One region of the Aeribacillus sp. FSL K6-1121 genome, then DNA from elsewhere that is predicted to be linked to it. Evidence: predicted binding sites of a transcription regulator. Region 1 holds the regulator's gene; each other region holds the start of a gene.
What was found. The regulator Rex, encoded in region 1, represses fermentation and respiration genes when NADH is low (regulators of the CRP and FNR family bind a similar motif). The targets are predictions, from matches to a motif close to TTGTGAAATATTTCACAA.

Region 1 (10,320 bases):
ATTAACACTCTTCATAACGCGGCGCAAAGAGGGATCACGATAGATCCGAAAGATATGGCTGCAAGTTTTCAGCAAAGTGTTGTAGAAGTTTTAGTGGAAAAAACTGTTCGTGCCAGTGAGAAGTATCAAGCTAAGCAAGTTCTTTTATCAGGCGGAGTAGCGGCGAATAAAGGATTAAGAACTGCTATGGAGGAAGCATTCAAAAAGAAAAAAGGGATCGACCTCGTCATTCCACCATTGTCCTTATGCACAGATAATGCGGCCATGATTGCAGCTTTCGCTGATGTACTTTATGAAAAAGGAATTTTCGGTGATTATCGTATGAATGCTCATCCTGGATTGGAATTAACGTCATATATATAGGCAAAATAGGGTCGAATGAACAGCGGCCCTATTTTTTTATTTTAACCACAGGTTATCCACAAAGAAAATCTTCATTTTGGATAAATAAGACGAAACGTTGAAATAGAAGAAGAAAAAATAAGGTGAAACATGTGGATAACTAAAGGGGTTTGTTGTGGATAATGTGAACAAATAAGAAAAATATTGTAAGGTAAGGAACTAATGATGTGGATAACTGTTTGAGAGAAACATGCTGAAGGAAACAAAATAAATAAAAAACCGGCATGAGCCGGTTATTCAGAAAGAAGTGATTCCCATTCCTCCATCAGCTGTTCTAGTTGTTCCGTTAACATGACATTTTGATCATGAAGTTTTTGAGCTTTTTCATGATCTTGGTATATATTTGGATCGCAAAGCATTTCATTGTTTTCAGCGATCGCTTCTTCAATTTCTGCTATTTTGTTTTCAAGTTCTTCAATGCGGCGCTGTCTTTGCCGTTCTTTTTTTTTCAATATTTTTTCTTGTTCATAAGATATTTTTCCTTGTTTTTGCTCTTTGGTTTCGATAGTTGGTTCTTTCAACTGTTCAAGCTCGATCATCTCCGCTTTTTTTGCAATGTAATAATCATAGTCCCCGATATATTCGGCAATGCCTTCCGTGGATAATTCAAAAATTTTGGTCGCGATTTTGTTGATAAAATAACGATCGTGCGAAACAAACAAGATTGTTCCAGGAAAATTTATCAGAGCGTTTTCCAATACTTCTTTGCTGTCGAGATCCAGATGATTCGTAGGTTCATCCATGATGAGAAAGTTAGCTTTTTTTAGCATTAATTTCGCTAAAGCGAGCCGAGCTTTTTCTCCTCCGCTTAAAGACGAAACGGTTTTCAGCACTTCATCTCCGGAAAAAAGGAAATTCCCTAAAACCGTTCGGATTTCTTTTTCTGTTTTTTCGGGATAGTCATCCCACAATTCATCTAAAACCCGTTTAGATGAAGACAAATCCGCTTGTTCCTGGTCATAATATCCGATTTGGACATTAGATCCAAACTGAATTTTTCCGCTCAGCGGCTTTAAGCGGTTGATGATCGTTTTTAATAAGGTAGATTTTCCAACTCCGTTTGGCCCTATTAAGGCAATTGAGTCCTTCCTGTTGATCGAAAAGTTAATATTTTTCACGATCGGAGTTTTTTGATCGTAGGAAAGGGACAAATCAATGGCTTTTAACACGTCATTGCCGCTTTGCTTTTCGATTTCGAAGGAAAAGCTGGCTGACTTCTCGTCCCCAGCGGGTCTGTCCAGTATTTCCATTTTCTCAAGCATTTTCCTTCTGCTTTGCGCACGTTTCGTTGTCGATGCTCTTGCTAAGTTTCGTTGAATAAAATCTTTCATCCGCGCGATTTCTTCTTGCTGTTTTTCAAATTGTTTTAATTCCCTTTCGTACGCTTCCGCTTTTTGTTTTAAATAAGCGCTGTAATTCCCAACATACTTCGTACAAACTGTTCGTGATATTTCATAAACAGTGTTGACAACGCGATCTAAAAAATACCGGTCATGGGAAACAATTAGAACCGCTCCATTATAATGCTGTAAATATTGTTCGAGCCAGTTTAATGTTTCCATGTCGAGATGGTTTGTCGGCTCGTCGAGTATGAGCAGATCCGGTTTTTTCAACAGGAGCTTTCCGAGTGCTAACCGGGTTTTTTGTCCTCCGCTCAAAACCGAAATTTTAGTTGAATAGTCGTAATCAGCAAACCCTAATCCATGCAGCACAGAACGGATATCCGCCTCATATTGATATCCGCCATTTTCTTTATATAAATGTTGGAGTGAATCATATTCCTTCATTAAGCTTTGCAAAGCATGAGAATCTCCAGCTGAGGAGATAGCTGCCATTTTTTGTTCAATATTTCGCAGCTCAGCTTCGATGTTCCGCAGCTCTTCAAAAACGGTTAGCATTTCATCCCATATCGACTTAGTTGATTCTAATCCTGTGTTTTGTGCCAGATAGCCGATTGTTAAATCTTTTGGCTTCACAATTTCACCAGAATCAAAGGGCATTTCACCGGCAATGATTTTCAATAATGTTGATTTTCCGGCTCCATTGCGGCCTACAACGGCGATTTTATCTCCTGTTTGGATTTCCAGCTTAATATTCGATAAAATAAGGTCAGCACCATAATATTTTGTGATTTTGTTTAACTGCAATAAAATCATCCATAGTTCACCTCAATCTTTGCTAGAATAAGTGTAGCCTATATATTTGACTGCAGGCAACTGACCTGATGAACAAAAGGACAAGAAATTGTAACAATCGTTCAAAAGACACGAATAAAAAAATAGTGTATAGTTTTTATATAAGGAGAGTTTGGAGAAAAAACAAATAAAAAGAAATGTAGACGGAGAAGAAGATCAGGATGGAAGCGTTATCAGTCTGATATTGTTTCATACAGGCGAGCAGCCGCTTGCTAGAAAACATAGTTAAAAACAAAATTAGTCAGGTTGTTTTGGATTGCGAGGGATGAGCATTGAATCAAGATCAATCTAAGATACCGCAAGCAACTGCAAAAAGATTACCTCTATATTATCGGTTTTTGCAAAATTTACATGCCTCGGGAAAACAACGTGTTTCCTCTCAAGAACTGAGTGAAGCAGTCAAAGTAGATTCTGCGACAATTAGAAGGGACTTTTCATATTTCGGAGCGCTGGGCAAAAAAGGTTATGGATATAATGTCAATTATTTGTTATCATTTTTTAGAAAGACGCTTGACCAAGATGAGTTGACCAAAGTTGCCCTCATTGGAGTCGGAAATTTGGGAACAGCTTTTTTAAATTACAATTTTACAAAAAATAACAACACACAAATTGTTATTGCATTTGACATTAATAAACGAAAAGTAGGAATGAAAATTGGTGGAGTTCCAATTTATCATTTGGATCAGCTAGAAAGTGAATTGCCTGATGATGTGCCTGTTGCGATATTAACGGTCCCGGCAACTGCCGCTCAAGGAATAACGGATCGGTTAGTGGAAAAAGGCATAAAAGGCATTTTAAATTTTACGCCGGCTCGCTTAAATGTTCCGGATAAAATTCGGATTCATCATATCGATCTATCTGTTGAACTTCAGGCTCTTGCATATTTTTTAAAACATTATTCGAATGAAGATTGAAGGAGCGATATTAAATGCCAACAATTGGAATTGGAAGCTTGCTGTTGATTGTATTTGCAGCTCTGCTTGTTTTCGGGCCGAAAAAACTTCCTGAGCTTGGAAAAGCTATAGGAGAATCATTAAAGGAGTTTAAAAGTGCCACGAAGGGCTTAGCAGACGATGATGAAGAAAACAAGAAAAATGAATAGCAAGAAGAATGGATGAATAATGATGAGCGAAAAAAAAATGTCCGTGTTGGAGCATATAGCGGAGCTTAGAAAACGGCTGATTATTGTAGTCGTTTTCTTTTTCGTTGCTATGATTACTGGCTTTTTCATAGCGAAGCCAATTATTGTTTTTTTACAGCAAACTGATGAAGCAAAGCAATTCGCCTTAAATGCTTTTCGTCCTGCAGATCCATTGATCGTTTATATGCAGATTACATTTATTATTGCTTTAATTCTAACTTTCCCTGTTTTATTGTACCAGCTTTGGGCGTTTATCAGCCCAGGACTGTATGAAAAAGAAAGGCGGGTCACATTAAGCTATATACCGTTGTCGGTTGCTTTATTTCTTTTAGGAATAAGCTTCTCTTATTTTATTTTGTTTCCTTTTGTCATCGATTTTATGGGGCGGCTTTCCAATGATTTAAACATTCAACAAATGATAGGAATAAATGAATACTTTCGTTTCCTGCTGCAGTTAACATTGCCTTTCGGACTGTTGTTTCAGCTTCCCGTTGTCATTATGTTTTTAACAAGACTCGGGATCATCAATCCGGCGTTTTTGGCAAAGGTTAGAAAATATGCGTATTTTGTATTGCTTGTTATCGCAGCGATTATTACGCCGCCTGAAATTGTGTCGCATTTAATGGTCACGATTCCGCTATTCATTTTGTATGAAATAAGTATCATTGTTTCAAGATTTGCTTACAAAAAAGCACAGTCTTCTCAAATAAAAGAATCAGATCAAAAGTAAAACCGATGGGCTGTTATAAACATATCCCTCTTGTGAAGACAGTATAGGCTTTTTTCCTACTGTCTACACAAGAGGGATAATATCATTACACCTCATCGGTTGTTTTTTGCTTTCCGAATTTTATATGAGAAAGTGAACATGCGGATGGAAACAGCAAAATCAAACGTGGCTAAAATCATTAAAATCATATTTGTAGCTGTCCACATACCATTTTCAGCATGATGAATTGCTAAATATGTAAATAGAACTCCCATGATAAAATAGAAGAGTCCCATGGAAACGGGATGAAAATTCATAATCTTAGCTGCCTCCAATAATGATTTGTATTTGTTCCATTTGCTTCATCATGTTTTCAATCTCATCATGATAAATTGTTTGAATGATGACTACGATTGTATTCATCATTGTATGGGCAAAAATAGGGACTAATATGCGTTTTGTTTTATAATATAAAAAAGCGAACGTAAACCCCATTGCTGTATAACGCAATAAAAGTTCAGGTTCCCCATGCACGATGCCGAACAATAGCGAGCTGACAAGCGCGCCGATCCAAAAATTCGTTTTTTGATAAATCACCCCGAAAATAATTTTTCGGAAGATAATTTCTTCAATAATCGGTCCTATTATTGATGTGACAATAATCAAATAAGGCGTTGCTTCAATTAAATCCATAATAACTTGAGTATTTTCCGACATCGGATTAACTTTAAGTACATATATTTCAATATTGCCAACGATTGTTTGAATGAAAAAAGCTAAAAAAACTCCGAAAACAGCCCATATGGCAGATTCGCCGAAAGAAGCTTTTTCAATCCGGACATTATTTTTCCGTTCATGACGAAGGAGAAATAAAATAATGACGAACGCAGCAGTAAAACTTGTAATCGACCAATATGCTTGCGCTTGAAAAAGTCCTGCATTGAGATTTTCATCGTCGCCAACACCCAGTTCATAAAAAAGGGGAACTCCAATATAGGATGAGAGCTGCATAATGATGTACGTAATGATGATCCACCAATATTGCTTTTTCACGAATAGTTCTCCTTTATAAAAGATTCATATGACTATTTTAACACACAATGGTTTTAAGAAAGAAAAACAATTTTGACAAGGTAAGCACTTAATGGAGGATGTTAAAATTTTTTTAAAAGAGACTTGAAAAATAGAGGAGGTTTCTTTAATATAATAATTGGTGTTAGCACTCGATAGCAATGAGTGCTAATAATGAATAAGGAATAAATTTTGAAAATCTCAAAAGATATTTGAGGAGGTTGTTTCCCTTGTTAAAGCCATTAGGTGATCGCGTTGTAATTGAACTTGTTGAAACAGAAGAAAAAACAGCAAGCGGCATCGTATTGCCTGACACAGCTAAAGAAAAACCTCAAGAAGGTAAAGTAGTAGCAGTTGGTACTGGTCGTGTATTAGACAGCGGTGAACGTGTTGCAGTTGAAGTTGCTGTTGGCGATCGCATTATCTTCTCAAAATACGCCGGCACAGAAGTAAAATATGACGGCAAAGAATACTTAATTTTGCGTGAAAGCGACATTTTGGCTGTGATCGGCTAATAGAGACAGCCCAATATCATAGACAATTTAAATTTTGAGGAGGTTTTCGCAACATGGCAAAAGAAATTAAATTCAGTGAAGAAGCACGTCGTGCAATGCTGCGTGGTGTGGATAAATTAGCAGATGCGGTTAAAGTTACTTTAGGACCAAAAGGCCGTAACGTTGTTCTTGAGAAAAAATTCGGTTCTCCGTTAATTACAAACGATGGCGTTACGATTGCAAAAGAAATTGAATTAGAAGATCCATTTGAAAACATGGGTGCAAAATTAGTTGCAGAAGTTGCTAGCAAAACAAACGATGTTGCTGGGGACGGTACAACTACTGCAACAGTTTTAGCTCAAGCAATGATCCGCGAAGGACTTAAAAACGTAACAGCTGGCGCAAACCCAATGGGTGTACGTAAAGGTATTGAAAAAGCAGTTGCTACAGCTGTTGAAGAATTAAAAGCAATTTCTAAACCAATTGAAGGAAAAGAATCAATTGCTCAAGTTGCTGCTATTTCTGCTGCGGATGATGAAGTAGGTAAATTAATTGCTGAAGCAATGGAACGTGTTGGTAACGATGGCGTTATCACTATTGAAGAATCTAAAGGTTTCACTACTGAGCTTGACGTTGTAGAAGGAATGCAGTTTGACCGCGGATATGCTTCTCCATACATGGTAACAGATTCTGATAAAATGGAAGCTGTTCTTGAAAATCCATACATTTTAATTACTGACAAGAAAATCTCTAACATCCAAGAAATCTTGCCAGTTCTTGAGCAAGTTGTACAACAAGGCAAACCTTTATTAATCATTGCTGAAGATGTTGAAGGCGAAGCTTTAGCAACATTAGTTGTGAACAAACTTCGCGGTACATTTAATGCTGTAGCTGTAAAAGCTCCTGGATTCGGTGACCGCCGCAAAGCAATGTTAGAAGATATCGCCATTTTAACAGATGGTGAAGTTATTACAGAAGATTTAGGTTTAGATCTTAAGAGCGCTACTATTTCTCAATTAGGCCGCGCTGCAAAAGTTGTTGTAACGAAAGAAACAACTACAATTGTTGAAGGCGCAGGCGCAAGCGACAAAATTGCAGCTCGCGTAAATCAAATTAAAGCTCAATTGGAAGAAACAACTTCTGAATTTGATAAAGAAAAACTTCAAGAGCGCTTAGCAAAATTAGCTGGCGGCGTAGCAGTTATCAAAGTTGGTGCCGCTACTGAAACAGAATTGAAAGAACGTAAACTTCGCATCGAAGACGCTCTTAACTCCACGCGTGCAGCAGTGGAAGAAGGAATTGTCTCCGGTGGTGGTACAGCTCTAGTTAACGTTTACAAAAAAGTTGCTGAAATTGAAGCAGAAGGCGACGTGCAAACTGGTGTAAACATCGTTCTTCGCGCTTTAGAAGAGCCAGTTCGCCAAATCGCTCACAACGCTGGTTTAGAAGGCTCTGTTATCGTTGAACGCTTGAAAAAAGAAGAAGTTGGAATCGGCTTTAACGCTGCTACAGGCGAATGGGTGAACATGATCGAAGCTGGTATCGTTGACCCAACAAAAGTAACTCGTTCTGCTCTTCAAAACGCAGCATCCGTTGCCGCTATGTTCTTAACAACTGAAGCAGTTGTTGCTGACAAACCAGAAGAAAACAAAGGCAACGGCAACCCAGGCATGCCTGACATGGGCGGAATGATGTAATAATTGCTCAAAAATCTTGGAACACCAGGGTTTCCTGGTGTTCCTTATTTTTTTGACCACATTTTGACCACGAAAAAATCACAAATTTTTATAAAGCTTCTCATAAGTTTCACTGGGCTTTTGGGGAGCTTCTTTATTATTAATGGCGCAACATTATTTTCTTTTTAATAGAATAACGATGTAGAGAAATGATAATTAATAGGGACAATATTTACTGACTAGGTACCGTCAACAATTTTGTGTAATGTAAGATAGATAGGGGATCGCTGAAATGGATTTGGAATAGAGAGGGACTGTTTCCTCCACGGGGTTGTCCAAAAAATCAGTTACCCTGACTTTTTGGACAGCCTCTTTTATCGTGACTCCAAAAAGGCGCCCGATAACTGAATAACACGTGAGCTTTCATTAGTGGGTATAGCCTAAAAAGAACCTCTATCTCGTTCCTTTAAATGATTATCAAACGCCTCTTTAAACCTTATCCTTCTTGGGTGAAACAATTTTTCCCTTAACCTGCTTTAACGTCGCTACTATAAGAAAGCTAACAATCACTAATAAGAACCACGAACTTACCTTTCCTAGATGAACGAGGCTCCATGCATCGGTTTGGTTTGGATATTCCCAAGCTCCAAAGAACGTTGCGATATTTTCGGCTATCCATATAAAAAATCCGATGAGAACAAAAGAAAGTACGAGTGGCATACGGTAACGAGTTCCATCAACCTCGAATGCGACCCATGATTGCCAAAAAACGATCATTACAATTCCAGTTAACCACCAACGAACGTCAATCCAATAATGGTGGGTGAAAAAATTTAAATAAATCGAAGCTGCAAGAGGTACAACTACCAAAAATGGTGGCCAATTAACCAGTTCAACCTTAAGCCTCCTCCACGCCTGGCAAAGATAACTCGCTACACTTGCGTACATGAATCCACTATACAAAGGCACTCCAAAAATTTTGAAATATCCTTCCTCTGGATAAGACTAGGAGCCCATATGTACCTTGAAAAGTTCAAGAGCAAGTCCAATAAGATGGAACAATGTGATAACCTTTAGTTCATCCCGTGTTTCAAGCCCAGAACGCACCATCCACCACTGCATCAGAAGGCAGATGATGAGCAGCCAGTCATACCGTGGCAGGAAGGGAAGTGGCATGATTTTTGTGAAAGCCAAAGAGGCAAAAATAACGACAGGAAACAAACATGATAGAGCCTGCTCCCAACCAAAACGAACGAGTTGTTTTAGGGCTCTCATGATCTGTGCCTCCAAAGGTTTTTTCTGAATATATGTAAGCCCTGCTTAGTATAGTAGCTAAATAGATTTAGGGTTATGTACATAGGTTCACCACCGAATAATTTCTTTTATTTTAAAAGGCTGTTTAAAGAAGATTTATATCATCTAATTCCTTTTTATTCCAAAACATTATGAATGGTTAAACTCATGAGTAACTCCCCTTATAAATTTGATTCATTTGATACTGGATATTATTACAGCAATGATAGAAACTCAGAATATCATGGTGGAATAGGAGATTGCCAACGAAAAAATGAAATGTTAACCCTCCTACTGCCACCATTTTTGAAAGAATTAGTACTTATAAAAAATGTCAACAATAACATCCTGTAAAATATCACCGCTTTATTATCCTTGGGTGTCTTCGTCACTTCTGTATTCTAAAATATCTCCAGGCTGACATTCTAAAGCCTTACAAATCGCATCTAAAGTTGATAATCGAATCGCTTTTGCCTTTCCATTTTTCAATATAGAAAGGTTAGCCATCGTTATTCCAACCCTCTCCGAAAGCTCTGTAACGCTCATTTTCCTTTTAGCCAGCATTACATCAATATTGATTATAATTGCCAAGTTATTCACCTCAGATCGTTAAATCATTTTCTGATTTTATATCAATGGCAGCTTTTAAAAGCTTTTGAAGAAGAGCTGCAAAGACTGCAATAATCGTTGAAGCAAAAATAACGCCCAATCCGATTAGCATGATACCTGGGGCGTCTTCTAACTTCGCAGCGATATAGAAGAATGGCAAACCTGGCACATACAATAAACTGATTGTGATTGCACAGTATTTTATATTCTTTAAAGCCTTTACAGATAATTCCGAGAAAGCTTTGTTCTTGTCAATATAACTTAAAAGTTTAAAAGCTTGATACAGAGCAAAGAAAAATGGTACCGCCGATACATACATAACTATTAATAAGCTATATAGTACATAAGCGAACTCCGAATCACTTTCTGCTGCTTCTTTAGCTAACATAGGCAACCCAAATATACATAAAGCAAGAACTGGAGTTCCGATAATAAAAACAGCTATTTTTAAAAACAATGTTGATCCTTGTTTCATAAAAACAACCTCACTTATTTATTGTTAATTTGATTTTAATACGCATTTTATCGTTTTACAATAAATTATTATTTAATTTTATTATATTTTTATTGTTTTATAGAAATATCCTTTTAATTTTAGACAAAAATAAAAAGCATTCCTCATTTCAAAGAAATACTCTATAACTTAAACTATTCAATTTACAACTTGTTCAACTAACCTGTAACGTTAATTTAAATACATGAAGCTGCACGGGATAGTTTAGTTATCGGA
Region 2 (10,320 bases), 460 kb from region 1:
TTCGTCTTTCTTTTTTCTTAAGCTTCATGTCCTCCTCAAGCCAACAATCTACGATTTCTCCGTACTCTTCCTCGTACATCATTCCCCTTCGACGGAAGGGAAGAGATTCTACTGGTACTTCACCGTCAGCGTATTTTTTTGCTGTTCTCCAATTTTTACCTGTCTTTTTAGCGATCTCAGAGATTGACATATCTTCGACTTCTCTTAAATGTTTGATATAATTAACTTCAGGCATTGCTAGCATCCTTTCTTATCCTCCTACTGTTAAGTTCTGCTCAATCTCAACAGTAGAGGTTATTGGGTGAGCTGGCAAGCCTTTTTTTATGCAGCTATTCTGCACAAATTTCTTGCAAAACTATGTACTTTTATTTTGCAATAAACATTTCATAATGCTTGGCTACGCCTGCTAATGTTCCAATAGCAATACTATGATCTCCTCCTAACACTAATGGAAAAGAATCTGATTGGATTACTTCATTTACTTTAGCGGCAAGCTTTTCATTCGCCTCTGATACCGTTTTCAAATTTCTTAAATTTTCGACATTTCTAATATTACTACGCTCTGCTCTTCCAATATCGATATCTCCTAAATCTTCTATTGAATAGTTTAATCGCTCTAATCGCTCAACTATACCAGCATATCGAATTGCGCTTGGCCCCATATCAACACCTCTGCGCATTTGACCTAAATCCATTGGAACCCCTATTATTGATATATTTTTTTCTTCAATTTTTAAATTCCCCTTTTAAATTCTACTCTAACTATAAGCATAAAAGTTATTTCTAAATGGTTCAACTTAACAATAAAGTGTATAAATATTTATTATGTCTTTTACTCAAAAACGAAAAATATTTAAGTTTTTGAGTAAAGGACATTTACTTTTTTTGGTTAATCAGTATAATCTAGGTATACATCACATTTATGGATCTTACAGGAGGGATTAGATGGCTAAAAAAGTTAATTGGTATGTTTCTTGTTCACCTAGAAGTCCAGAAAAAATTCAGCCTGAGTTAAAAGTACTAGCAAATTTTGAGGGAAGTTATTGGAAAGGGGTAAAAGGGTATAAAGCACAAGAGGCATTTGCTAAAGAACTTGCTGCTTTACCACAATTCTTAGGTACTACTTATAAAAAAGAAGCTGCATTTTCTACTCGAGACAGAGTGGCACCAATGAAAACTTATGGTTTCGTATTTGTAGATGAAGAAGGTTATCTTCGTATAACTGAAGCAGGGAAAATGCTTGCAAATAACCGAAGACCCAAAGATGTTTTCTTAAAACAGTTAGTAAAGTGGCAATATCCATCGTTTCAACACAAAGGTAAGGAATATCCCGAGGAGGAATGGAGTATAAATCCTCTTGTATTTGTTCTTAGCTTACTAAAAAAGGTAGGCGGCCTCAGTAAATTAGATATTGCTATGTTCTGTTTAACAGCAACAAATAATAATCAGGTGGATGAAATTGCAGAGGAAATAATGCAGTTCCGTAATGAACGTGAAAAAATAAAAGGACAAAATAAGAAACTTGAGTTTACTGAGAATTACTTTTTTAAAAGATTCGAAAAGATTTATGGAAATGTAGGTAAAATTCGTGAAGGGAAATCTGACTCTTCACATAAGTCAAAAATTGAAACTAAAATGAGAAATGCACGAGATGTGGCAGATGCAACCACAAGATATTTTCGATATACAGGTCTATTTGTTGCAAGAGGGAATCAACTCGTCTTAAATCCAGAAAAATCTGATTTAATTGATGAAATTATCAGTTCATCAAAAGTTGTAAAGAACTATACGAGAGTAGAGGAATTTCATGAATATTATGGAAATCCGAGTTTACCACAGTTTTCATTTGAGACAAAAGAACAACTTTTAGATCTAGCCCATAGAATACGAGATGAAAATACCAGACTAGCTGAGCAATTAGTAGAACATTTTCCAAATGTTAAAGTTGAAATACAAGTCCTTGAAGACATTTATAATTCTCTTAATAAAAAAGTTGATGTAGAAACATTAAAAGATGTTATTTACCATGCTAAGGAATTACAGCTAGAACTCAAAAAGAAAAAGTTACAAGCAGATTTTAATGACCCACGTCAACTTGAAGAAGTCATTGACCTTCTTGAGGTATATCATGAGAAAAAGAATGTGATTGAAGAGAAAATTAAAGCTCGCTTCATTGCAAATAAAAATACTGTATTTGAATGGCTTACGTGGAATGGCTTCATTATTCTTGGAAATGCTTTAGAATATAAAAACAACTTCGTTATTGATGAAGAGTTACAACCAGTTACTCATGCCGCAGGTAACCAGCCTGATATGGAAATTATATATGAAGACTTTATTGTTCTTGGTGAAGTAACAACTTCTAAGGGAGCAACCCAGTTTAAGATGGAATCAGAACCAGTAACAAGGCATTATTTAAACAAGAAAAAAGAATTAGAAAAGCAAGGAGTAGAGAAAGAACTATATTGTTTATTCATTGCGCCAGAAATCAATAAGAATACTTTTGAGGAGTTTATGAAATACAATATTGTTCAAAACACAAGAATTATCCCTCTCTCATTAAAACAGTTTAACATGCTCCTAATGGTACAGAAGAAATTAATTGAAAAAGGAAGAAGGTTATCTTCTTATGATATTAAGAATCTGATGGTCTCATTATATCGAACAACTATAGAGTGTGAAAGAAAATATACTCAAATTAAAGCTGGTTTAGAAGAAACTTTAAATAATTGGGTTGTTGACAAGGAGGTAAGGTTTTAAAATGCAAGATATTCTGGACTTTTATGAAGAAGTTGAAAAAACGATAAATCCTCCAAATTACTTCGAGTGGAACACATATAGAGTTTTTAAAAAACTAGGTTCCTATAAGAATCTAGTCCCAAACTTTAAGCTTGATGATTCAGGTCATCCAATTGGTAATGCCATACCAGGTGTTGAAGATATATTAGTTGAATATGAGCATTTTTCAATTTTAATTGAATGTTCCCTCACGATAGGGGAAAAGCAACTAGATTATGAAGGGGATTCAGTCGTCAGGCACCTACAAGAATATAAAAAAAAAGGAATAGAAGCATATACTCTTTTCTTAGGAAAAAGTATTGATCTTTCTTTTGCAAGACATATAGGTTTTAACAAGGAATCAGAACCTGTAATTCCATTAACAGTAGACCAGTTTAAAAAGCTAGTTACACAGCTGAAAGGTGATGGAGAACACTTTAATCCTAATAAACTAAAAGAAATACTGATAAAATTATTACGAAGTGACTTAGGATATGATCAAGCTGAAGAATGGCTAACTTTCATTGAGTACAATTTAAAATGAAATTGAAAAAGGAACAATGCCAGTTCATTGTTCCTTTAACTAATGAATAAGTTCAAGTTGCTCATATTTTTCTTCTTTATTTTTTCGTACATAATCATAGTTCTTGATTATATAATGCTTTGCTTCATTCTTAAATCTATTTCTAATGTTTACAGAATAGCTTTTATGATATTCATCAACGATATAATCTTTATATAGTTCGGTAGTTAATTCCGTTTTACTAATGATCATTAGTGCACGGCACTTTAAGTTTTTAAACTCTTCAGCAAGCCTACGATGTTCCCTCTCGTCGAAATCACCTGTAAACTCCATATTTCCATAATCACTAAAAATACAATCATATGGAGGATCAAGAAACATGAAGTCATTTGGTTTTGCCATCTTAAAAATTTCAGAAAAATCTTTATTATATATTTCTGTTTTTTGAAGCAGGTTATGGTGTTGTTTAGTAATGATTTTTGTATTAAAGTTTTTGTATCTTCCAAAAGGAACGTTATATTCTCCTTTACTGTTATACCTTATCATCCCACTATAAGCAGTTTTATTTATAAAATAATAAATTACTGCGTCTAGCCATTTTCCTGATGGATAGTTAAATTCGTTCCTTAGCTCATAATATAGTTCTTCATTTTTATTTTCCACTCTGACACCAGCAGGAGCAAGAGCTTTTTTTTCCTCATATTCCTTTTGGTTTTTTTCATATATTTCCTGTAGTTCGTTTAATTGTTTAGTTACCTCATCAAAATTGTGCTTTAATTGAAGATAGAACTTATAAAGCTTAGAATTAATATCATTGATAACTGATTTTTCATGTTCTAAATGGAAGAATACAGCACCACCCCCGACAAAGGGTTCAAAGTAGGTTTCGATATCATTGGGTATATGGTCAATAAAGAAAGGAATTTCTGCTTTTTTTCCACCACGATATTTTAAAATAGGTTTCATCTAATAACCTCCAATTTAATAGTAGCTTGTCTACTACATTATACTAATTTAACATAACTATGATCCACAGGAAAGGAACAAATGTTCTGTTGTATAAAGGGAATTATTTGAAATAAATTAAAAGTAAGCGTCAAATAAAGTCTCAACCGTGATTAAAGATGATTTGTTGACCTGCATCCCGAATAGCCCGAGGTTTTACCTAATAACGCCTCTAGGTAATGGTCTAAATTCGTAATCATTTGATTTCGTTCATAAGAACTCGGATGTTCAGCGATTACTTGATTCCTCGTTTGATAAAAAATTCAAACTTGATCCTTATTCGGGAGTCGGGAAAATAGATTATTCAGCTCTAGGTGTAGAAGTTATCTCTACAGATAACAAAGGATCCTACTCAACATTTTCAGGAACGTCTTTCGCTACTGCATATGCCACTAGTGTTATTGCAGCAATCCTGAATAGAAGCGACTCAAAATATAATGCCAGCACCATCAAAGAAGAACTCTCCAATTATGTTGTGAAGTTAGGTGACAAAGTACAATTTGGAGAAGGTTTTCTAACATTACAAAAAGAAAGGGTAGAGGAAATTCTAAATGAAAAAGATGAAAAAGAAATTAATTAAATTATTAGTTGCTACATTTTTGTTTATTAATATTGCTGGAGTTGCTCCGGTTGCATTTGCGGAAGAAATAACCAATTTCCAAATACAGAAGAAATTTTTGAAAGTACAGAACAAATTGATGTAAGTATTGATGAAACAGTTGAAGTAGTTTCAAGTGATGATGATACAACAGTATATAAAGTATCCGCAGAAGAATTAGAAATTAACAATGACACCTTTGAGATGGTAGTATGTTTTCTACAAGAAAAAAATACAGTGCTTTATCAAAATTTTGAATAAATATACATATATGTGATCTATCCATCAAGGGCTTGACATGGATCCTCTGTAGCCATGATTCTTTAGCCAACAGTTTTGGCAAAACCAAAAAAGGTTATCATGGCTCCTCCTCCATGTAAATCCCCATTGCATATCACTGCATAAGGATTTTGCAATTCTCTGCACTTTTTGCTTGCAAAAAAACGTAAACCAATTATACTTTTTTACCCCGGTCATTTTACCGGATTAGACCTACGACTATTTGGGATTTTACATAATGAAGATCAGTATCAATTAACGAGAATATCATAGAGGAGAAGATTATGTGTTAGTTAAAGAAATATTTAAAAAAGAAATTTTTCGTCCGATTAATGAGGGTGTACGAAGTGCAACAATGGGCCAAGCATGGGTCATTGTCACATCTCAAGAAAAAATAAAAGCGTCACTTAATGTCCATAGCGAAAAAAGATTTTTCCAAAATCCAAGGACGTTTTGCGACCCGAATTAATTTATCTAGCGCAAATACAGATGAAGTCATTAAATGAGAGGGGTTTTCTATGACATATTATTATTACCTTGCCTCAGATATTAAACTACCATCAGGTATATACTCTAAAAGTGGTTTTATTAATTTAAATGGGAGTAAAATAGCTCTTGATCAAACTCTTGACTTAACAGAAAGTGATGAAAAAGTAGATGGATTCGATTATCCCGTGCAAATTGAAATCGTTTATGGTTTGTGTGATCCTGAAACTTTAGAAGCATATGATGATTTTGGATTGCCATTGCTTCATAAATATATTCTCGACGTATGCAGTTACTATAAGACATGTACCATTCAAATTGCTCACATTTTAAATACACACCGACACCCTTTAAAAATTGTAGAACGGAGAAAACTCTTATTGAATCAATTATCGAATCCTAAACAACTCGCTCTACATCATGGTGAATTGCTGACGATCAAGAAGATTCCGGAGTTCTAAGTTGATTAGACCGGTGAATTTACGAACAGTTGCATTTTGTTATTATGGGTAAAATGAATTTTAGTTTACTTATTCCTAGTGTGTAGATCTTCCATCAAAAAACTTGGATGCCTCATTCTGAACAGCCCTTTTTTACTATATTCGTCTTGGTATTATGTCAAGAAAATAGACATGTAAAAAAATTTACGTAAAATTTTTATTTTATAAAATAGTAAGTTTAGTCGTCCTCATCACTTTTCATCTAGTTAATTATTATATTTTTATATTAAATTTTAAAGATTATCTAACCCTCTTATTCCTTCATAAATGATTTTCTCCTTTTTATCATTACTTTACTCGACATGTCTCAAAAGTTCATATTTTTTTCATATATATTGTGAAAAATTTCACAAACAGATGTTATACTAACTTTGTAAGCAAAATAAATAATTTAGGGGGAGGATGTAATACATATTGTGAAATATATCACAAAATCATTTCGTCGATTTTAGAGTATAGGGGCTGAACAAGATGCATGTATGGGAGCAAGTTTATAATCCATTGGAAAATATATGGCTTTCAGCTATTATAGCTGCCGTTCCTATCATCGTTTTTATTGTTTTGCTGACAGTATTTAAATTAAAAGGATATATAGCAGGGCTTTTCAGCATAATTGCTGCAGGCATTTTTGCCGTCTTTATTTATAAAATGCCTGCAATCTTAGTTTTGATGTCTGCGATATATGGAATTTTAGTCGGTTTATGGCCAGTAGCATCAATCGTATTTGCTGCTATTTTCCTTTATAAAATAACAGTAAAAACCGGAAAATTTGCCATTATTGAAAAAAGTATTTCTTTTATTACAGTGGATCAAAGATTGCAAGTTCTTATTGTGGCATTCTCATTTGGGGCATTTTTAGAAGGAGCTGCAGGATTTGGAGCACCCGTTGCCATAACGGCAGCCATTTTAGTAGGGCTTGGATTTAGTCCGTTATATGCAGCTGGTCTTTGTTTGATTGCAAACATAGCAGGCGGTGCATATGGAGCAATGGGGATTCCAGTAACTGTTCCCGCCCTCCTTACAAATTTGGATGGTCTAGTTGTGGGAAGATATACAGCATTGGTCCTTCCTGCATTAAGTATTGTCGTAGCATTCCTGCTGATATTTATCATTGATGGATTCAAAGGAATTAGACAAACCTTCCCAGCCATTTTAGTAAGCGGGGGTTCATTTGGGCTTACACAGGCACTTGTTCTCACTTTTTTAGGGGCAGAACTAGCAGACATCTTTGCAGCGATTGTGAGCTTAGTAGTATTAACTTTATTTTTACAAGTATGGAAACCTAAAGAAATTTACCGTGTAAATAGAGAGAAAGCGGTAGATAAGCAAATTAAGTATTCTTTTGGGAAAATCGCTTATGCTTGGCTGCCATTTGTATTTTTAACCATATGTGTTACTTTGTTTAATCTACCATTTTTTAAAAAATTATTTCTCCCAGGCGGCCTTTTAGAAAAGCTAGTGTTGTTGTTTCCGATTCCAGGATTGGACAACTTAGTTATAAAACATGCACCAATTGTGACGCAAGATGCTCCAATGGCTGCGGTATTTAAGTTGGATTTATTTTCATCTACGACAACAGCGATTGTAATGACAATCATTGTCGCAAGCATTCTTTTTCGCTGCAGCAATAAGCAGCTTAGAGAAATCGCAAAAGAAACTTCAAAAGAATTAGTATCACCTGTTCTAACCATTTGCAGTGTACTTGCTTTTGCTTATATTTGTACTTACTCTGGCATGTCATCAACATTAGGCTTAGCATTTGCTTCAACAGGTAAGGTATTTCCTTTATTCTCGCCAGTGCTGGGGTGGTTAGGAGTATTTTTAACAGGATCTGTTGTAAACAGCGGTTCCTTATTTGCTCCACTTCAAGCTGTCACTGCTTCACAAATTGGAATAGCACCTGAAACGATGGTTGCTGTCAATGTAATGGGTGGTACAATGGCTAAAATGATTTCACCTCAATCAATTGCTGTTGCAGCTGCGGCAGTTGGATTAGCAGGAAAAGAAAGTGATTTATTTAAAGTGACAATAAAATATAGTTTATGTTTGCTTGCTGTAATTGGATTAGTTAGCTGGCTACTATTTTAATCATATAACATTTTAAGGAGGATGTATAACTATGAATAAAGAAAAAGTAAATCGTGTTGTAATCGTTGGAACAGGAGCTGTAGGCTGCAGTTATGCCTATTCACTAATTAATCAGGGGGTCGTTGAGGAATTAGTTTTAATTGATATAAATGAAGCAAAAGCTGAAGGCGAGGCGATGGATCTTAATCATGGAGTGCCGTTTGCACCTTCGCCAATAAAGGTATGGAGCGGTTCTTATCAAGATTGCGCAAATGCGGACTTAGTTGTTATTACTGCGGGATTGGCACAAAAACCAGGTGAAACCCGATTGCAATTAGTTGAGAAAAATACGCGAATATTTAAACAAATTATCAAAGAGATTATGAAAAGTGGATTTAATGGCATATTTTTAGTGGCAACAAATCCGGTAGATATCTTAACTTATGTCACTTGGAAGGAGTCAGGACTGCCAAAGGAACGTGTCATTGGTTCAGGAACAGTCTTAGATTCTGCACGTCTAAGATTTGAATTAGGGAAGTATTTCAATGTGGATACAAGAAATATTCATGCAATTATCATAGGGGAACATGGAGATACCGAGCTTCCAGTTTGGAGCCATGCCAAGATCGGAATAGAGAATCTTGATGATGTTTTAGAGAGAAAGAAAGATTTAAAGAAAGAATGTTTAGAGGAAATCTTCGTAAACGTCCGTGACGCTGCTTATCATATCATTGAGCGAAAAGGGGCGACATACTATGGAATAGGAATGTCCCTTGTCCGAATTACAAAAGCAATTCTTAAAAATGAAAATAGTATCCTGACAGTATCTTCCTATCTAGAAGGTGAATATGGACAAAATGATGTATATATTGGAGTACCTGCCAAACTTAATCGTAACGGTGTTCAAGAAATAATCGAAATTGAACTAAACGAAAAGGAAAAAGAACAATTTAATTATTCCGTTTCAGTGCTAAAAGAAACGATAAAATCTGTCATTTAATCCAGCGACATGCTCTGTAGTGACCCTTGTATCGGGAACGTTTAGGAAACAAGGATTGGGAAAACCAATTTACGATTACTAACTGCTGCGAGGCTTGTTAGGATGAAAAACTCAACAGCTTTCCAAGGATATGGGATGGTCATAATGACCGCGTTTTTCTAAGGCTTGCGGTGTTGTAAAGCTATTTGAAGGGTGATCATTACTCAGATACAAAGAACAAAATCGCTGCCTATTGTTTTTGAATGTTTGCTTTTTCTATTGAATGTGCTCTTGCATGGAGTTTCTCCTTTCAAATGTTGGATCGCATTTTCATTTTAACGGAGACCCTCTATGCAAGGGCTATTATTTTGCGAATTGCCTCTGATTTTATTTACCAACACAGTATTGTATATCACCAAAGCTTCTATACCATTCAATATACCCCAAATTCTACCTTATTTTTCCTCAGTAACTTTATCTGTTGCGAAGCACCAATCTTGGCTCGATCATTCTTTTAAAGATGATAAATGGCAGGTTCCTTCATATAAAGCTTCTGCATATTTATTTCCTATAAATATACATATATTGGATAAATAACACGGATCATTAAATTTTCTGATGAAAATTACTGCATTTGTTGCCACGTGACTATATTAGGCGAATTATATTTACTAAAAAAATATTTTTATGGATAAGCAGAGAGAAACAATAACGATCTATATGATATTGATGACAAAAGAAGAATGTCTATTGTTGTTTATGGACGCGACACCGATCCATTTAGGATGAACCACGTCCATAAGCGGTATAAAACTGATTCATGCTTTTGCCGGGCAAATTTCCAGCATTAACATGTTTCATCATGGGGATTCATTGTTCATATTCAGTTCATAAAGAGGTGTTACCATCACCAATGTACTTAGTTGCAGAGGAGGAAATGAAATGGGACATAGATACCAAACAGTGTCAAGCAATGGTGATTGGGCTATTGAAGCGCACGGACTCGTAAAAACTTTTGGCGATAAACGTGCGGTTGACGGCGTAAATTTGAATGTGCGCGCTGGGACAATCTACGGCGTGCTTGGGCCGAACGGGGCAGGCAAGA
Region 3 (10,320 bases), 600 kb from region 1:
TACGTTCCAATCGATCTTGGATTATTATTGCCGTGAATGGCAAAATTGTTTCCATAATATCCTAAAGCATCAAGACCAAGCCAGCGATCACCCAATGGATTTCTCGGGTCTCCTCCTGGAATCTTTTCTTTAAAATAAGGGCGGTTTTTAATTTTTGTGACAATGGGGAAAATGCCTTCTGGAGTTAGCTGAGCATATTTTCCTGTTGCGACATGAAATACTCTTTGAAGAATTCCGTCTTCAAAAAATGCCAGTTTATTTACGCTCTTGTTTATTATGATCAGCTGACCATCAATCTTTTGTTCAGCTGCAACTGGTGATGAAAGAATAAAAAAGAAACAAGAAATAAATGCGATACCTATATAGATTTTCTTTATGCTCATATGTTTTTAAACCTGTCCTTTCTGTTCATTCTCTTTATAAAATTATGTGCTTATGCAAAGAACTATTCAAAAAAAGCTGCAATTACGAAAAAATTTGTAATCAAAAAGAAACATAAATAATTTTTTTGTGAACTTGAATAAAGGAGTAAGCAAAAAAATTATTTCCGTCGTGTGTATCGACATCAAGCTAGAAACCTCTTCTAGCAAATGATTGGGATGAGGTGTGCCTCAGGATCATGACCCTCGCCTAAAATGCCTTCCTTATGGGCGTCTGCCACATTAAAGCATCGAGAGGGGCAGCATATTTGATGTCGTAGGCCTTGTCCGTCTGTTTCAGCATTTTTTCAATGACGAGCTTTGTCTCATTTGGCTATTCGGTAATAGTTAAAAATGAATGGATATTCCGTTTACCTGCGAGTTTCTAACAGACGAAAATCAATAGAATCGTCAGAACATTTGCGTTATCTTGGAGCATTACGGCTTGTTTAAACGTGATAAAAATGCATCAAATGTTTTTCGTACATTTAGGGCACCAAGCTTCTCACTTTATAATGGGAACGGCAAAAAAGTTGATATTTCAGTCTTTACTGCGATTTTTGCCCTCTTGCTTCTGTCGAAAGCCTTAATGTTTCATGTGGAACATTTTGCAAAATATTAGCGACAGCTGTCACCCTTTGACAAAAAAAGCCGAATCATCATAACATTAAAAATAGTGATAGATCAGTAGAAGCTAAGAGGGTGGCAAACGTTGAAGCAGATTTTAAAAAATGATTGGTGGGGACTGTTGAAAGAAGAGTTTGAAAAGCCATACTACAAAGAGCTGCGGGAATTTTTGAAGCAGGAATATGCCCATCATACGATTTATCCGGATATGTACGACATTTTTAATGCTTTGCATTACACGCCTTATGAAGAAGTAAAGGTTGTCATTTTAGGCCAAGATCCGTATCATGGACCAAATCAAGCACATGGATTAAGCTTTTCCGTAAAGCCGGGGATTGCTCAGCCGCCGTCTCTGAAAAATATTTTCATCGAGCTTGAGAACGATCTCGGCTGCAAGCCTCCAAACCACGGTCATCTTGTCAAATGGGCGAAGCAAGGTGTTCTATTATTGAACACTGTGCTGACGGTAAGGCAGGGACTAGCCAATTCTCATAAAGGAAAAGGATGGGAACAATTTACCGATCGAGTGATTAGCTGTTTAAACGAGCGAGAGCGTCCAGTCGTCTTTATTTTATGGGGAAGGCATGCACAGGCGAAAAAAGAAATGATTAACATGAATAAGCATTTTGTCATTGAGTCGCCGCATCCATCGCCATTTTCGGCAAACAGAGGCTTTTTTGGCAGCAGGCCTTTTTCTAAAGCAAATCAATTTTTAAAGTCCATCGGATCAGAAGAAATTGACTGGTGCATCAGCGATAATGACATTTAATTGCTGCCTGCCGTTTGCGTGATAAGTGGAAACATGAAAAAGGGACTATCCAAAAATAAAACGGATGAAGAAACATCATAAAGTTTTTCTTCATCCGTCTTTTTTTTTGGAGATTCTGTTGAAAGTGAATGATTTTCCGGACGCTTTCAATAGATTGTGTTCCATGGCCACAATTCCAACTCCGTTTGGACTTTCGAAAGCCCTCGAAAAGAAAATCTGCGGAACGACCGATTGCCTTAATATGACGGGGCGCACTTTCTGCCTCGGTTTTTCTTCAAGAATAGATTTGTGCACCCTCGTCATTGCATTGGAATCTGTCATATTTGCGCATGAAAGGATTTTTTAGGAAATATTGAAGCAATATAGACTTGTAAAACGTCTTTCAAATAGAAAGGAGGTTCGAAGCAAATGACCAATATCTCAAGACTACAAAAGCATCGCTTTGTTCTTTGCGGAGTAGAGGATTTGACAAAGTACGATCATTCCTAACAATTTTATTTATTACAAGGAGGAAAAATATGTTAAAAAAAGGTATCTTAATCTTAAACAGCAATACTATTAACAACATTCGTAGGATTTGAAGGTAATAAAACAAGTGCTGCGACAAATGAATCAACTACTGTATTACCAACTGAAAATGATTATGATGCTTTAAATAATGAGAAAAAAGAGTTAGTTCTCGACTATAATAGTTTTGCTAAAAATTATCAATTAGATAGACCAGGTTCTATTACAGTAACTGACCCAGTTAGACTTAGCGGCGTTCAAACAAACTCTGTTCCTAGCTATGCAGTTAAAAAAGCTTTAAAATGGGCGATTAGTAACACTACTACCATAACTAATTTTGTAGGTAAAACTTTAGGGAAAGACGCAACTGTTAAAGTAGGAAATTTAATGCATACTTACGTTAAACCTGCTTTAAGAAAATTAGAAAGTGTGGAAAATTTAACCTATGGTAAGATAGAAGATGCTGTTTATCAAGCATTAAAAAAACCTCTAGGAAAAACCACAGCTAGAATTGTAGCCTCCGTAATTAGAGAAGCTATTGAATTTTTGGCTCCAGTGTAAGACACATAGGTAGGGAGGGGAAGTATGAATGAAAGAATTAGAGGATAGAATTAAACATATTGAAGAAGAAATTGAACAAATTAACAGACTTGATAAAGAAACATATCAATTAACACAAAAACTGGGTAAAGTAATGAAACTATTGGTTGAACTTGTTGAAACAAACAAACATATTGATAAAAATGATATAGACTATGTTCTTTTAAAATTAAATATTGATGCAACTAAGTATCATAAATTAACCTTATTAGTCAGTAAAACAGAAAGAATGTATAGAAAAACTGGTGAATTTCCAAATCTTCAGGAGTTTCATCAGTATGTCATTGAAACACTTTCTCTCACTGATGAAGACAAACAAAGTTTTCCAATTGAAGTTACTGAAAACCTATTAAAAAAATTTGCAAAAGATGAAGATAACCTTTTTCCAGTATGCAAAAAGATTCTTTCAACAAAATAATAAAAGAGCACACTCGTCCGAGTCGAATTCTGGTTAACTAAAACTGATTTCCGAGCAATAATTAAAGGTGGAATTGGTGGAGCAGTTGCAGGAGCTATCGTAGGGGCTATTTTATCTGAATATGTAACTGGCGTCCCAGTATAGAAAGTATAATTATAGTAAATATTCTATAGTCTTTCCCCAATTGGGGGAGAAATGATTATTATGAAACAAGCCGTTTTTTCCGCAGTTTTTGCGGGATTAGTTGTTTTAGTAGGTGAGTATATTTCACAAATAGTTTCATCAAGTTATCAAAATACCATTTGATGATTGGCATCCCATTTATTTGTAAACTGTTTGAAAAATAAGCAACATATCATATTTTAGACTTTCTGATAAAGTCGCTAAATGAAGTAAGTGGAGAAAACAGCTCGTTTTTCTTCATTGGCTTTTGTATTTTTGAAAGTAGCTGGCGAATACCAGCATAGGCGAATTCCCAGTTGCAAAAGAGATTTTATCTAAGTGAGAGGTGCTTTACCATCGCCTCTCACTTTTTGCGTTTCTTTAAGCAAATTCTCGTCTTTGTCTGATTGCAATATTATGTACTTTATTTTGCAGCACACAGTTCTTTCTTAATTGTTCGTTTGACGCTTGCATTTTTACTAGAAAGTGTGTTTTTTTGTCAAAAAAAATAGAGGCCCAAAAAGCCAACTTTCAATGACTTTTGGGCCAGCTCCATTATTTCAATGCTTGCTGCAAAAACTCAGGAAGCTTAAAGCATCCTTCGAGAATGGCTTGATTTACATATTTTGTATCTTTCGAAAAATTGTCCGACTTTACATCTTCATATTTTTTCGATCCGATTGTAAAGCTCCATAGTCCTCCCGGATATGTAGGAACAACAGCTGTGTATAGTTTTGTAATCGGGAATAAAGATTGAATATGGCTATAAGACCGTTTTAAAACATCCAAATGGAAAACAGGCGATTGACTTTGGCATACCATGAGGCCATCGTCTTTTAACGTTTTATATAGGTTGGTATAAAAATCTTTTGAAAACAGCTGTTCTGCCGGTCCAATCGGGTCAGAAGAGTCAACAATGATCACATCGTATTCATTTTGTTTGTTTTCTACATATTTCACGCCGTCAATAAATAAGAAATTTACGCGCGGGTCGCTTAAGTTTCCTGACACTTCAGGCAGATGCTCCTTGCATGCGGAAACGACAAGCTCGTCAATTTCCACCATATCGATTTCCTTCACTGAATCATATTTGCATACTTCTCTGGCAACACCGCAGTCTCCGCCGCCGATGATCAGCACTTTTTCCGGATTTGGGTGGAGATTGAGCGGGACATGGGAAATCATTTCATTATATATATGCCCATCAATAGAAGTGGTTTGCACAACTCCATCTAGCACTAGCATGCGGCCAAAATCATATGAATCCAATACCATAACATGTTGAAAAGGGGATTGCTTTGAAAAAAGCACTTCTTTGATTCTATAGCTGATTTTTAAATTTTCTCTTTCATCTTCTGTTAACCATAAATCGCCGTTTATTGTTTGCAAATATTGATTGTCCATCTGCAGGCCCTCCTTGTGCTCAAAAATTCCTTACTTATTGTAACAAGTTTGTTATGAAAAGTGAATGAAGCAGACAAGTTTGTCAATAAGGAAAAAATCAAATATGATAAAAAAAAGCAAGATCATTATCTTTCAATAAGGAGCGATAGGAGTTGAATATACCGGTCTCAAGCATAATAGGAAAAATGGAGGAGGAACTGAAAAAGGCAAAGGCAGCAGGAACACCTCATGATCTAAAAGCCCGGCTTCTTGTCATCCGTTCTTTATGTGATGTTATTTTGGATCAACAAGAGGAAAATTATGATTTTTCAGCTAGTCAAGAGCCAAAAAGCGAAAGTGAAATAACTCCATTAGAGCTGGAAAAAATGATCGGAAATGCAAACAGCAAAACGCTGACAATGAAAGAACGTTTGTTGGTCGAAGACGATGCAAATGGAGAATCTATTTTTGATTTCTAACAAAATCTTGTCATCTGTAAAATCTTCATTTAAAAAAAACGGACGATAAGGTAAGATGAAGGGAAAAAGGGGTGAAGATGATGAAAATATTTTTCATTCTTGGAGCCGTCGGTGCTTTTTTGTCTGTAGCTTTAGGAGCATTCGGCGCCCATGGTTTGGAAGGGAAAATTCCGCAAAAATATTTGGAGACATGGCAAACAGGTGTACAATATCAAATGTTCCATTCGATAGGCCTTTTTGTCACGGCTCTGTTTTTGCAGCAGCATCCGCAGGCAGGCTATGCAAATTGGGCCGGGTGGCTGATGCTCATCGGTATTCTCCTGTTTTCCGGAAGCCTGTATATATTAAGTGTGACGCAGATCAAAGTGTTAGGTGCAATTACGCCGCTTGGAGGCATTTCATTTTTAATTGCATGGGTTCTTCTTGCTGTTGCTGCAGTTAAATATATGTAAATATAAACGTCTGTCTACTATATCGGGACAGGCGTTTTTTTGTGCAAAGAAATGAAAGGGTGACCTTCTTAACCGATTCAAAGGTCATAGCCAGAGCTTCATCCAAAAATGTGTCCCGTTCATTTTGGCTCCTAGCTTCCTAATGATAGAAGATTCAGTGTGAATGCAATGTTTTTTGTTCAACATACTGTCAAAAAGTACTATGAAAAATGTGATTTTTTTCACAGATTGACTAACGTAAGCTAAACTACAATTTTTTTAAAAGAAGAAAAGGTGGTGTTATGGGTGGCAAAAGAATTCATCTCCGATAAAAAAGAGCAGGAAATTGCTCAAAAGAAAGAATATTCGTTATTTGGCACTTTTTTATCTGTTCTTATGCTGGCTCTTTTTTTAATACTTTCTTGGTTTGGAGTTTACTACTTATTTATTCAACGATTATAAAGGAGGGGGATCATCTTGCATTTGCACAAACTTGAAAAGGTTTGGCTATTAATAGGTATAGGTACGCTTGTGATGTTTTTAACAATCGTGGGCATCAGTGCATTTGCACAAGGTCATCATCCGCCGAGTGATCTGACCACATTGGATCCGCAAAAAGTCGATACGACAGAGCCGTTTAATCAACCAGGCTTAAAGAAAATTGGAGACAACGAATACGAACTTGTTATAGTTTCTCAAGCTTTTGCCTTTATGCCGAATGACATAAAAATACCGGAGGGAGCAAAAGTTCATATTATCGTGACAAGCAAAGATGTTGTTCATGGCCTTGAAATCGTTGGCACAAATGTCAACATGATGGTGACCCCGGGACATGTGAATTCGCTTACACATACATTCCATAAACCCGGCAGCTATTTAATAATTTGCAACGAATATTGCGGTACTGGGCACCAAATGATGAGCACGAAAATTGAGGTGACAAAAGCATGAAAAATACAGCGCTTCACCCAAACGATGGAAAGCTGGCGCTCGCCCATATTGCAGTTGGTTATATTGCATTGTTTTTAGGAGCGATTGCCGGGTTATTGCAGGCTTTTGTTAGAAGCGGAACGCTTGAGCTTCCGGCAGGGATCGGGTATTATCAGCTTTTGACTGCTCATGGCGTTTTGTTGGCACTTGTTTTTACAACATTTTTTATCATTGGTTTTTTATATGCTTCCATGAGTCGGACGACAGGTGATTTAACTCCGTTTGCCAAAAAGTCGGCTTGGATCGGCTTTTGGCTTATGACGATTGGAACAGCGATTACAACGGTTATGATCTTATTAAATAAAGCGACCGTTCTATACACTTTTTATGCACCACTTAAAGCATCGCCATGGTTTTATATCGGTCTGACGCTTGTTGTAGTCGGCAGCTGGGTAAGCGGAGCTGGCATGTTTAGCCAATACGCTGTCTGGAAAAAGAAAAATGAAGGAAAGCCGTCTCCTCTATTAAGCTTTATGGCAGTTGCCACAATGATTTTATGGATCATAGCAACATTGGGCGTAGCAGTAACGGTATTATTCCAGTTTATTCCTTGGTCCTTCGGGTTAGTCGATAAAATCAATGTGCTGTTAAGCAGAACACTTTTTTGGTATTTCGGCCATCCATTAGTGTATTTCTGGTTATTGCCTGCCTATATGTGCTGGTACGTCATCATTCCAAAAATAATAGGCGGGAAAATTTTCAGCGATTCGCTTGCAAGACTGGCGTTTGTACTGTTTGTTCTTTTTTCCATCCCAGTCGGCTTCCATCATCAAATACTAGAGTCTGGGATCACTCCGTTTTGGAAGTTTTTGCAAATTGTGTTGACGTTTATGGTCATTGTTCCATCTTTAATGACAGCTTTCGCTTTGTTTGCAACATTTGAAATAAGCGGAAGAGAAAAAGGGGCTAGCGGACTGTTTGGCTGGGTGAAAAAGCTTCCGTGGACAGATGTTCGCTTTTTTGCACCGTTTATGGGAATGCTCGTTTTTATTCCTGGCGGAGCAGGCGGAATCATTAATGCAAGTAACCAAATGAACCAAGTCGTTCATAACACTTTATGGGTAACAGGACATTTCCATTTAACAGTGGCCACCACTGTAGCGTTGACGTTTTTTGGTATTTCCTATTGGTTGGTTCCTCATTTAACAGGCAGAACGTTAACACCGCGATTAAATAAATTAGGGATCATTCAAACCGTTTTCTGGTGCATCGGTATGTTCCTAATGTCAGGAGCCATGCATACAGTTGGTCTGTTTGGAGCTCCTCGGCGGACCGCTTATACAACATATGGAGACCATCCGCAGGCGTTGGAATGGATGTCTTATCAAACTATCATGGCGGTTGGCGGAGCCATCTTATTCGTTGCCATTTTGATGATTCTTTATATTGTTATAAATTTGGCAGTGGCTGCTCCAAAAGGAACGGAAGAATTTCCAGTTGGTGAAGTTCATGAAGATGCGGAAAAAACGCCATTGCTTCTAGAAAATTGGAAAATTTGGATCGGTCTGTCTGTTGTGCTAATTGTAATCGCTTATACAGTACCGGTCATCGATATCATTGAAAATGCACCAAGTTCACCGGGATTTAAATTCTGGTAGAAGAAACTGGGCGTGGAATTTTCACGCCCGGTTTTTTTTATTGCTATGGATGCGGAAAATGCCCTAGATGAAATGGGGGAGGTAATCGGAAATTTTTTCTGAATCTCGATTATACGTTTTAAGTCGAAGGGAAAAAAAGCTTTATTGGCCGTTTTTGAAATTTAAGTGCTTTTATTTATATAAGTAAGATCGAAATGAAAATAAAAGCTCATAGAAAAGCTGAATAACCTTGCTTCATTAAAGAAGCAAGGCTGCTTAGACTTCTGTCCTGCTTAGACTTCTGTCTATTTGACAAGGAAGCTAGACAAGGGCAGGGCGCTGTTCAAGAAATTATAAAGCGTCTTGCAGCATTCCTACCGGCCTCTCTCTGTCTAGCGTTTTTCTTATCTTGGTGGATAAGAAGCGAGACTTTGAGGGGATGTATATACGATTTCCTCATCGAAAGTGACGTAATTCAAAAAAACCATCAGCAATAAATATCGCCTTCCTGTTTGCGGGTCGCTTAAAATGAGATGATCTCTTCCGGCAGCTTCAATGACGCCGCGAAATACTTTCGCCGGCCATTCAGGATTGTTTTCAAAGGTCATGTATACGGTGGCCAATTTCCCTTTATTTAAGCGCAAAATGTTTTCGACATAGGATTCTTCAAGCGGAAGCATTCCGGGTACAGCTTGACCGCTGGTGCCGCTTGGTTGAGCTGAGGGAGGGGCGCCGATAACAGACCCGCTGGGCGCGTAAAATCCGTACGGATAGGTTGGCTGTACAGGAGTAACTGCAGGAACTGGATACCCCTGCTGCTGCCGTTGGTTCTGTTTTTTGTTGCTCATGTTCAACCTCCTAAAATCTGTATACGCTTGGGCAAGCAGATTGTGCAGGAAAATAAAAACAATGGGATTTATATCGACCTGAGTTATATTGGTTATACCATGTAGCAGGGCAATCGCCATATGGCTTAAAAAACCACAAAGCGGTTTCTGCAGGATTGTAGCGGTTTCCTCTCAAAACTTTTCTTGCTAAGTCTATTTCATTTTGCCTTGCAGCCTGATAAAAATATCCTTTCTGCGTGGCTTCAAAGCCTCCAGGACTTTGGAACACCATACTGCGAACGGTGCGTATATCCCTAAAGTCTAAACAATCTGCAAGGACACGGTTGACACCGACATTGCCTACTAGAAGCATGCCTAAATCTCCGTCTCCTTCTGCTTCAGCTCTCATCAATCTGGCCAATAGCTTTACATCTTCTTCAGTATGTGGGAATTACAGCCATTTTTTCACCTGCCTTTTTTTAAAAGACATTGCCTAAATAGTAATCTTTCATTCCAATGTATGACGACGAAGTCTTTTTTATGACATTCGGAAAAATTCCCATTCCGACATCATTTGTTCTGTAAAAGAAAAAAAGAAGCTTATAAAGTATGAGGGGCTGTCTAATAATAAGTCGATTTTCCGGCTTATAGACGTCTCTTTAATGTTTTAGAAACGCTGATATATCAATGCTTATGATATTTTATTTTCAGTGGATTTTAACTTTCTGGACAGCCCCATATTTTGAGAAGTGGCATGAATGGCAGCATATGTATTCATCCATGGCGCTTGGCATGGTGCATGGTGTTGGGAAAAGTCACCCCATTGCTTGAAAAAGCCGGACACACCGTTTATGCGATTGATTTACCCGGTCACGGTTCAGATCAGACACCAATTTCACAAGTTTCGCTAAAGAGCTATACTGACAAAGCATGTTCCATTTTAGATGATGCTGAAGAATCGGTTTACCTTGTCGGGCATAGTATGGGAGGTATCGTTGTCTCGCAGAGCGCAGAATACAGATTTGAAAAAGTTAAGGCACTCATATATGTAAGCGCTTTTTTGCAGGAGAAGCTATGACAGATATAATTCCTGCTATATAGAAGCTCAAGTCTCATCTAATATGATTTTAT

Region 2: NSQ61_RS16070 (lactate permease LctP family transporter) is a predicted target of Rex. The motif match lies at 6,505-6,522, and genes of this name have one in related genera.
Region 3: NSQ61_RS16640 (cytochrome c oxidase subunit 2A) is a predicted target of Rex. The motif match lies at 6,026-6,043, and genes of this name have one in related genera.

What each region holds. Positions count from the first base shown of each region.
Region 1 covers NZ_JBBOPS010000001.1:2,804,450-2,814,769, reverse strand. The annotation lists gene tsaD (tRNA (adenosine(37)-N6)-threonylcarbamoyltransferase complex transferase subunit TsaD) at 1-363, shown strand, start outside; gene NSQ61_RS13620 (ABC-F family ATP-binding cassette domain-containing protein) at 636-2,558, opposite strand; gene NSQ61_RS13615 (redox-sensing transcriptional repressor Rex) at 2,870-3,511, shown strand; gene NSQ61_RS13610 (twin-arginine translocase TatA/TatE family subunit) at 3,526-3,699, shown strand; gene tatC (twin-arginine translocase subunit TatC) at 3,722-4,468, shown strand; gene NSQ61_RS13600 (YdiK family protein) at 4,561-4,764, opposite strand; gene NSQ61_RS13595 (CPBP family intramembrane glutamic endopeptidase) at 4,769-5,500, opposite strand; gene groES (co-chaperone GroES) at 5,749-6,033, shown strand; gene groL (chaperonin GroEL) at 6,087-7,709, shown strand; partial or broken gene NSQ61_RS13580 (DUF817 domain-containing protein) at 8,129-8,963, opposite strand; gene NSQ61_RS13575 (helix-turn-helix domain-containing protein) at 9,351-9,572, opposite strand; gene NSQ61_RS13570 (DUF2975 domain-containing protein) at 9,583-10,065, opposite strand.
Region 2 covers NZ_JBBOPS010000001.1:3,266,220-3,276,539, forward strand. The annotation lists gene istA (IS21 family transposase) at 1-244, opposite strand, end outside; partial or broken gene NSQ61_RS16025 (arginase family protein) at 384-731, opposite strand; gene NSQ61_RS16030 (AlwI family type II restriction endonuclease) at 946-2,760, shown strand; gene NSQ61_RS16035 (AlwI family type II restriction endonuclease) at 2,762-3,322, shown strand; gene NSQ61_RS16040 (DNA adenine methylase) at 3,362-4,267, opposite strand; gene NSQ61_RS16045 (S8 family serine peptidase) at 4,632-4,886, shown strand; gene NSQ61_RS16050 (hypothetical protein) at 4,858-5,010, shown strand; gene NSQ61_RS16055 (BREX protein BrxB domain-containing protein) at 5,334-5,456, shown strand; gene NSQ61_RS16060 (hypothetical protein) at 5,470-5,652, shown strand; gene NSQ61_RS16065 (hypothetical protein) at 5,702-6,130, shown strand; gene NSQ61_RS16070 (lactate permease LctP family transporter) at 6,641-8,257, shown strand; gene NSQ61_RS16075 (L-lactate dehydrogenase) at 8,289-9,236, shown strand; gene NSQ61_RS16080 (ATP-binding cassette domain-containing protein) at 10,158-10,320, shown strand, end outside.
Region 3 covers NZ_JBBOPS010000001.1:3,400,009-3,410,328, forward strand. The annotation lists gene NSQ61_RS16600 (L,D-transpeptidase) at 1-383, opposite strand, end outside; gene NSQ61_RS16610 (uracil-DNA glycosylase) at 1,132-1,815, shown strand; gene NSQ61_RS16615 (hypothetical protein) at 2,710-2,883, shown strand; gene NSQ61_RS16620 (hypothetical protein) at 2,912-3,340, shown strand; gene speE (polyamine aminopropyltransferase) at 4,058-4,906, opposite strand; gene NSQ61_RS16630 (YwdI family protein) at 5,059-5,364, shown strand; gene NSQ61_RS16635 (DUF423 domain-containing protein) at 5,445-5,816, shown strand; gene NSQ61_RS16640 (cytochrome c oxidase subunit 2A) at 6,102-6,257, shown strand; gene NSQ61_RS16645 (cytochrome c oxidase subunit II) at 6,273-6,746, shown strand; gene NSQ61_RS16650 (b(o/a)3-type cytochrome-c oxidase subunit 1) at 6,743-8,383, shown strand; gene gerQ (spore coat protein GerQ) at 8,767-9,210, opposite strand; gene NSQ61_RS16660 (cell wall hydrolase) at 9,221-9,598, opposite strand; gene NSQ61_RS16665 (alpha/beta fold hydrolase) at 9,944-10,267, shown strand.